DNA from 2 places in the Marinococcus sp. LNHM3E3-2.2 genome. Region 1 is predicted to be linked to the other one. Evidence: riboswitches for the same ligand, from Rfam matches in the RefSeq annotation. Region 1 holds a riboswitch; the other holds the start of a gene.
What was found. A riboswitch is a leader RNA that binds a small molecule or an ion and turns the genes downstream of it on or off. The one in region 1 is predicted to bind glycine.
Positions count from the first base shown of each region.

Region 1 (4,418 bases):
GCCGGAGGGGCATGAATATGTCGTGAAGAAAATTGATAAAGAACAAATACAGGAAGATGTCGAAGCGATGAGAGATGATGCGGACATCGTAGTCGTCAATATGCACTGGGGAAATGAATACGAGCGCCTTCCGAATGAAGAACAAAAAGAGCTGGGCCAATTTCTTGCAGACCAGGAAGTGGACGTAGTTATTGGTCATCACCCTCACGTGCTTCAGCCGATGGAATGGGTGGAGGGTGAAGAAGGAAATGAAACGCTTGTTTATTATTCTCTCGGCAATTTCTATTCCGGTCAGGATCAGGAATATACCGATACAGGCGGTATTGCTACATTCGATGTGGAAAAAGACGGCGAAGACGTGAAGATTACAGAGCCTGACGTTGATTTTACCCAGGTTGTACCGGGCCCTGAGGATCAGTACACAGTGAAGCCGATGGCCGAAGCAGACCACCCTGCAGAAGGTGGTGAAACCGAAGAGGATCTGCGCGAGCATGTGTATCAATGGATCGAAGAAAACGATTAAAGTACTAACCGTCTGATACTGGGCGGGAATGCATAAATAATTTCATTTACTGTATTAAAATATTAAAAGACCTCTAATTTAAAATCAGAGGTCTTTATTTTTATGCGCCAAACCCATTAATGAAGGGGTTGGAATCCATTTCGGCTTCGATATCGGTGAAGGGGCCGTGGCCGCAGGCTACTATTGTATTTTCCGGGAGTTCAAGCAGCTGCTCGTGAATAGAGGCTAGCAGCGTATCCATGTCACCTCCGTAAAGGTCAGTACGTCCAACACCACCTGAAAACAATACATCGCCGGAGAAGACTGTGTTGGTTTCTTTATGCCAATAGGAAACACTTCCCGGCGAATGGCCCGGTGTATGAAGCCATTGGAATTCAAAGCTGCCGAATTGAAGCGTTCCTTCAGACTGCAGAAGGTGATCCGCGGGCTTTGCAGTAAACGCAGCCTCCGGCATCATGCGTCCGGATCCGTTTTTTTGGGCGTCCCCAGGCCAGTCCCTTTCATGCTCATGAAGATAAACAGGGATATTGTAGGCTTCCCGCACGGCATCAAGCGCACCGATATGATCAAAATGGGCGTGTGTTAACAGAATGACTACAGGACGCATCTCGTTTTCCTGAAGATAGGTGAGCAGTTTATCGGCATCCCCGGCCGGATCAATAATTACGGCGTTTTTATCATTATCGTACAGAACATAGCAGTTTGTCTGCAGTGGTCCCAGTGGAAGCTGTTTCCAGTTCATAGTTTCCCTCCAATTTTTATGCTGATTTTAGTATAAACAATATTACAGTGAGAAGAAATGATTGATCCAAAGTGATAAACGAATGATGGAGTACAATTTATCGGAAATGTTCGGGTTAATTTTTTTCAGCATTGGTTTTTATCTGAATTAGTGATAGAATATGAGCAAATAAAGATGTACATATAATGCGCGGATGATGGTAAGGGGAGAGACTGCCAGGCAGCGCCGAAGGAGCAAGCCGTAACAGGTGAATCTCTCAGGCAAACAGACTCTTACTGGACGCTCCTCTGGAGAGCGCTTCTTTTAGAAGCCACCCACGAAGACACTCTTTCCGTACGACGGAAAGGAGAAACTTTCTGGTTATAGGACAGAGCTTCCATATCTTATGGAGTTCTGTCTTTTTTATGCTTTTTACTGTTTTGATTTTTCAGAAAATAATGATGAGGTGATTTTCTTGGCAGAATTAAAACGAACACCCCTGTATCCGGTATATGAAAAACACGGAGCAAAAACCGTCGATTTTGGCGGATGGGAAATGGCTGTTCAGTTTTCCGGCATCAAAGACGAGCACGAGGCGGTTCGTACAAAGGCTGGTCTGTTCGATGTTTCCCATATGGGTGAGGCGATCGTAGAAGGAGAGGGTGCTGCTGAATTTCTACAGTATATGCTCACAAACAACATAAAAAATGCAGAACCCGGAAAAGCACTTTATACCGCCATGTGTTATGAAGATGGAGGTACGGTTGACGATCTGCTCGTGTACCAGCTCGAAAAAGAAAAATACATGCTCGTTTTGAACGCAGCTAACATTGAAAAAGATCTGGAATGGCTTCGCCGCCACGTAACGAAAAACGTAAGTATTACCGATATTTCGGAAGAAACAGCACTAATCGCTGTACAGGGCCCGGTGGCAGAAACGGTGCTGCAGAAAGTAACCGATGCTTCTCTTGCAGAGATTCTGCCATTTCGGTTTGCTGCCGGTGCTTCAGTCGGAGAAGCAGAAAATATTATCATCTCAAGAACCGGCTATACCGGAGAAGACGGCTTTGAATTATACTGCCGGGCTGAAGAGGCCATCCGAAGCTGGGAGACGATCATGGAAGCAGGAGAATCCGAAGGACTCATTCCATGCGGTCTCGGCGCGAGAGACACCCTGAGGTTTGAAGCGAAGCTGCCGCTCTACGGCCAGGAGCTGAGCGCAAATATTACGCCGCTTGAAGCAGGCATAGGCTTTTGCGTAAAGCTGAAGCAGGAAGATAATTTCATTGGTAAAGAAGCTTTAAAAAAACAAAAAGAAGCGGGATTAAAACGTAAACTTGTCGGGATCGAAATGGTTGATAAAGCAATTCCGCGCCCGGGTTACATGGTACACAATGATGACGGAGAGGAAATCGGCTGGGTAACTACGGGCACTCAGTCGCCGACGCTGAAAGCAAATGTGGGACTTGCACTTCTGAATATTGGATGGACGAATCTCGGTCAGGCTGTCGAAGTGGATGTGCGGGGCAAAGCCAAACGCGCAAAAGTGGCAGCTGTGCCCTTTTATAAACGGGAAAAATAAACAGAGGAGGCACCAGAATGGATTATCGCTATCTGCCGGTAACCGGCGAGGATAAAGAAGAAATGCTTAAAACGATCGGTGTGGATTCGATCGGTGAATTGTTTGAGGACGTACCGGAAAATATTCGCTTTTCCGGAGAAATGAATCTGCCGAAGGCTCTTGGCGAAACGGATCTTCTAAAGGAAATGAAGCGCCTCAGTAACAGAAATACCAGCGTGCAGGACTGCGTCTCCTATCTCGGGGCAGGGGTGTACGAGCATTATATACCGACAGTCGTCGATCATGTGCTCCGGCGCTCGGAATTTTACACGGCATATACTCCGTACCAGCCGGAGATTTCGCAGGGCGAGCTGCAGGCAATCTTTGAATTTCAAACGATGATCAGTGAACTTACGGGAATGGATATTGCTAATTCGTCCATGTATGACGGGCCGACGGCGCTCGCAGAAGCAGCACTGATGGCCGCAAGTGAAAACAGAGGGAGGCGCCGTACCGTTGTCGTCTCTGGAACGGTTCACCCTGAAGCGCTCGATGTATTGAAAACATACGCTGCCGGGCCCGGACTTACAGTGAAAATCGTTCCCGAAAAGGACGGGCATACGGATATGGCTAAGCTTGAAGACATGATCGATGCTGATACCGCAGGAGTGATTGTGCAGTACCCAAACTTTTACGGTACTATTGAAGATTTAGCTGCTGTAAGGCAGGCAGCCGATAAAGAAAACTCGCTGATGATAGTGTCGGCAAATCCCCTTGCGCTCGGCGTTCTGACGCCGCCGGGAAGCTTCGGAGCGGATATTGTGGCAGGAGACGCTCAGCCTCTTGGTATTCCAATGCAGTTTGGCGGACCGCACTGCGGATTTTTTGCCACCACTAAAAAGCATATTCGGAAGGTCCCCGGGCGTCTTGTCGGACAGACGGAGGATGAAGACGGAAGCCGGGGTTATGTACTGACGCTGCAGGCAAGAGAGCAGCATATCCGCCGGGATAAAGCGACATCCAACATTTGTTCAAACCAGGCTCTGAACGCGCTGGCTGCTTCTGTCGCAATGACGGCTCTCGGTAAAAAAGGGCTGAAGGAAACGGCAGAAAGAAATGTTAAAAGTGCTCATTTCTTTAAACAGCTGCTCAAACAAAAAGGCATTGAGCTTGTCCATGAGGCGCCATCGTTTAATGAATTTGTGGTTGACCTCGGCCGTCCAGTGGCAGAAGTGAATGAACAGCTATTCAGGCAGGGGATCATCGGCGGGTATGATTTAGGTGAAGTGTCGGCGGATAAAAAAGGCCAGATGCTCGTATGTGTGACTGAACTTCGCACAAGAGAACAGCTGGAAACCTTTGCCAAACATTTGGAGGTGCTTGTACATGAAACAGCCTAACCAACCGTTAATTTTCGAACAAAGCAAACCAGGGAGGGTAGCGTATTCCCTTCCTGAGACAAATATACCTGAACAAAGCCTGAGCGATATTTTGCCCGGGGCTAATATCCGGGAAGAAGAGCCGGCACTGCCGGAAGTATCTGAACTGCAGTTGATGAGACATTATACGGCGCTTTCGAATCGAAATTACGGAGTGGATTCGGGCTTTTACCC
Region 1 is NZ_JBQLIC010000018.1:2,758-7,175, reverse strand. Features, by position in the region: gene ACTRXF_RS14900 (CapA family protein) at 1-523, shown strand, start outside; gene ACTRXF_RS14895 (MBL fold metallo-hydrolase) at 624-1,265, opposite strand; glycine riboswitch at 1,459-1,547, shown strand; glycine riboswitch at 1,551-1,638, shown strand; gene gcvT (glycine cleavage system aminomethyltransferase GcvT) at 1,720-2,826, shown strand; gene gcvPA (aminomethyl-transferring glycine dehydrogenase subunit GcvPA) at 2,844-4,205, shown strand; gene gcvPB (aminomethyl-transferring glycine dehydrogenase subunit GcvPB) at 4,192-4,418, shown strand, end outside.

Region 2 (4,418 bases), on a different contig from region 1:
GGAGTAATCCCGCCGGGGATCTTTGTGCGTCATTAAAGAGTGTATTGGTTTTTATCGTCCCATTTTTGTTTAATCACTGGAAGGTCACTAACGGTAGTGATGATAAGCTCTTCATCGCGAAAGGCGTTTAAGCTGGCGAGCAGTTCATCCTCGGAACAAAAATAAACGGGTTCCGAGCTGCCGAAGCGTGAGCGGATATCGGCGGCTGTTCCTATGTATACCTGGTTTTTGGGACGTTGAAGTACATATGCAAAATGGTCGATGGCAATGACCTCCTTTATAGGGACTTATAGTAAGAATAGCACGTCAGGGGTGAAACAGAAAGCAGAATGCCTGGAATTTAAATAGAATATGAACAGTAAAGAAAACGGCTTGAGCCTGGCGGGAGCCATAATCAAGCCGTTTTTGAGTTGTTTCAGGGATTTACGTTTCATTGGGCCTTGGAGAAATAAAGCAGAAAATGCCTAAAAGAAGGGCGGAAACCGCTATAGCCCAGTACGTAAACAATAAGCTGACGAGAGTGAGAGTACCGAACCAGATTTGAAAAAAACGGCGTTCGTTCATAGCTTCACCTCTTATGTGGAATTTAGAGCCCGGGATTCATAAGCTGCAGGGCCGCTGAAACAACCTCCGGGCGGCTTCTTTTCCCGTCGGGGTCTGGGCAAGCCCTCCTTCAGCAGTCTCTTTCAGGCTGCCCGGCATGTCGCGGCCGATCGTATGCATCGTCTGAATAACTTCATCGCAGGGGATGCGGCTGGTTATGCCCGCTAAAGCCATATCGGCCGCTGAAAAAGCGATGGAGGTGCCGATGACGTTTCTTTTCACGCACGGCACTTCGACGAGCCCGGCAACCGGATCACATACGAGTCCGAGAAGGGACTTCATTGCTATTGCGGTGGCGTGGGCTGCCTGCTCCGGGGAGCCATGCTGCAGCTCCGTAATCGTGCCCGCAGCCATGGCCGTCGCTGAGCCAATTTCCGCCTGACAGCCGCCTGCCGCGCCGGAAATAAAGGCGTGATTCGCAAATACGTAACCGATGGCACTTGCTGTGAACAGCCCCATCGTCAGGGTGTCATCATCGATGCTGCGGTTATCCTGGAGAGAGACCAGAATGCCCGGTAGTATACCTGCGGACCCGGCCGTGGGAGTTGCGACGATAAGGCCCATTTTTGCGTTGCTTTCCGACGTGGCCATCGCTGCTTCCATCGCCGTGCTGATGACCGGTCCGGATAACGGGTCGGTGTTTTGATTATACTGATGCATCCGGTAAGCATCACCGCCCGAGAGCCTGCTCTCTGTTTCCGTAATGTCACTCACTCCGTCCCGGACCGCCTGCTTCATTACCTGCAGCCGCTCCTGCATGCGTCCGAAAATCTGCTCCCGGGAAAAATTGGAGCGGCGAACCTCACGGCGCAGCATCCACTCGCCAATGGAAATGTCCTGAGCCATGCATTCCTGTACAATACTTTCAATGGTATCGTTCATATAAATGACGCCTCCTTTTTCGTGCGGGCTGCAATCGATAAAATATCCGGACCCGTTCCCAAATTAATGCTGGTGTCATGACCGTTAATTCCATAAATGCAGGCCACTCCGCCGCCGATGGAGGCGCCGGATACGCGGACGGTTTCTATGCCGGACGATGCCTGAAGATGTACAGTGTTCGGGTGGCATCCGCCTGGAGTGCCCGGACAGAACTGGAAGTCGTAACGAAGGCCTTCGTCTTTGGCCAGCGCATACGCACTCCGGACGTTGGTGTCGTGGGCGGATAATCCGAGCAGGCCGCCGATTATGGCTTTGTCCGAGCCGTGTCCCTGATAGGTGGAGGCGAGAGAGCCGTAGAACGTGATTGTCACATCTGTGACCTCTCCCAGCCAGTCGTGCACAAATTTCCCGATCGATACGACCCCCGCTGTGTGAGAGCTCGAGGGACCGACCATAATCGGGCCGATAATATCAAAACAGCTGTCAAACTCCATAGCGATTCCTCCAAATTTGAATTGAAAACGATTACATTAATGCAAAAAAAGACAGAGAAACGGCCTGAATCGCCGTTTCTCTGTCTGTGTGCCTGAAAGATTTCATTCTTTGACAAGAATTTTCTTCTTCGGCAGGTACGCATACCTTCTCCAGAGGTGCATCCTGTACTGGTCCTGGTACCTGAGAGTTTTTTCTTCCCGGCTGGTGGGAAGAATTGCTCCTTCGGTGCTGTAATATTCTACAGGCTCTCCCAATACATTCATCTGCAAAACCAATATTTTGTTACTTTTAGTGTAAACATCCGGTCTGGAAAAGTAAACCTATTTTTTGACAGCTGGCATGAGAGCGATATACTGGATGCAGCCTGTTAGCCTGGAATAATAAACCAATTTACCGAAAGAAATGAAGGGATGCGACTATGAGCGAACAAATTATTCTGCGCCCCGTCATGGCAGAAGATGAAAAAGACATTAATATTCTCCGGCGCCAGCCTTCTGTCATGCATTATACGCTGGGACTCCCTTCGGAGCGAAGAACCTCCAGCCAGTCATTTATTGAAGGGCTGACGGCGAACGATCATGTGATTGTTGCCGAGTACGGCGGCCGGGTCGTCGGTATCGGCTCTCTGGAGGTGCTGAGCGGTAAGCTGCATTACTACGGCATGACTGCCATGGCGGTGCACGATGAGTTTCAGAACCGGGGGATCGGCAGCCGTCTGCTTGATCATCTGCTGGATATCGCCGATAATTATTTAGGCTTATTCCGGCTGGAGCTCGATGTGGTGGAAGAAAACACGCGCGCAGTACAGCTGTATAAAAGCCGCGGGTTTGAACCAGAAGGTACGCTCCGTAAAGCCCATTTTGCCCGTGGCGCGTTTTACAATGTGCTGGTGATGGGCCGGCTGAACACTGCGTTGTTCCCGACAGACTGAGAACCTCGTTGGAAAATTAAGGAACCAGGGAGATTGTCACTTCCAAAAATTAGATTATTATGAAAAAATAGAAAAGAAGAGCTTACAACAAGAGTGATTAAAGGAGTGTATGTATGCAACAGGAACCTGCCGGTTTTGGCAGCAGGCTGCTCGCTATTGTTATTGACGGCCTCCTGCTTTCTTTCCCCATTCTTCTCATTAGTATGCTGGCCATGCTATGGATCAACCCCGATGAAGTGAATGTCGATATATTTTCCGGTGCCGGATCGCTTCTATATTCCATGATTCTGCCGATAGTATGGCAGGGCCAGACGGTCGGGAAGTATGCCATGGGCATTCAGATTGTGAAAATGGACGGAAGGAAGCTTGGCATCGGGGCAATGCTGATGCGCGTGCTCGTAGCTAATATTTTGTACGGAATTACTCTATACATACTGATGATCACGAGTATAATTATGGTGCTTGTCCGTAAGGACAAACGGGCCCTGCACGATTTTCTTGCGGGCACCCGGGTGGTGAAAAAAAGCCGGTAGCTTTACTATCGGGATGGTAACGCCAATCATGCGAGCGGAGGAAATACATGATAAAAAAGATCTTTTCTGCCGGGGCAGCTGGCATATTCATCCTTTTAAGCGCCTGTTCCGTACCTTCTTACTATACGGAGGAAGAGGAAGAGGTCCCTGGAAATATAGAAACGGAATGGGGAGAAGAAGTGCCGCTTCCGTTGTTGAACGATGCACCGGTTTCGAGGGCGCAGATTAACGAGAATGAAGAGGGGGAGCCCGAGGAAGTGGAGATTTGGTACAGCGAGGAAGAAGAGGACGAGCTTCTTCCTTATTTTCAGGACGCGGGCAACCGGCACCGGTATGAAGAGGACTACAGTACACGGCTTGTGTACGGCATCAACAGCAACGACATTCACATTATTTTAAATTACGAAGCGGGCGATCAGATGGTATTCGGCGCTCACGATGACGTGCTCAGTATTGGGGGACGTCCGGTGGGCCGGGATATCCAGAGTGGGCCGATTACGTACACGTTTTACGCGAAGGGAGGCACCTATTCCCTCTCCTATTCAGAAGAGGCCAGGGCGGACACCGACGCGCACCGTGAACAAATTAAAGCCTTTTTACAGAACAGCGGCTAGGTTGAAGTCACGTTGTCTTGAGGAGGGAAGAGCCGTGGACTTGCTTATGGATATGCTGATCGTCGGCGCTCTGCTGATGATTGCTTTCAACATAAAAGCATTTGGTAAACGTTTGCTTCGTGTAAAGAAGAAACAGATGGATGAAGCCGCATATGAGCAGTTGAAAGCCGAAATCAAAGAAGAGCTGAAAAACGAATGGGAAAAATAAGGCAGGGACCTCCGGGTGTCTGCCTTTGTGTTGCTGGCGGCGTTAGTCTGTTTTTACAAAAAGGTACGGCGCGGGCTTTTCTTTTAAGCAGTTATGGTTCATGATTTATAAGAGAGAGATTGAACACTTTGCAAGTTCACGGAGAAAGAAGG
Region 2 is NZ_JBQLIC010000001.1:411,461-415,878, forward strand. Features, by position in the region: gene ACTRXF_RS02085 (hypothetical protein) at 424-564, opposite strand; gene sdaAA (L-serine ammonia-lyase, iron-sulfur-dependent, subunit alpha) at 601-1,485, opposite strand; gene ACTRXF_RS02095 (serine dehydratase beta chain) at 1,482-1,979, opposite strand; glycine riboswitch at 2,058-2,135, opposite strand; glycine riboswitch at 2,139-2,243, opposite strand; gene ACTRXF_RS02100 (GNAT family N-acetyltransferase) at 2,399-2,911, shown strand; gene ACTRXF_RS02105 (RDD family protein) at 3,025-3,444, shown strand; gene ACTRXF_RS02110 (hypothetical protein) at 3,492-4,058, shown strand; gene ACTRXF_RS02115 (hypothetical protein) at 4,093-4,266, shown strand.
Region 2: another riboswitch for glycine. It lies ahead of ACTRXF_RS02095 (serine dehydratase beta chain); the one in region 1 lies ahead of gcvT (glycine cleavage system aminomethyltransferase GcvT).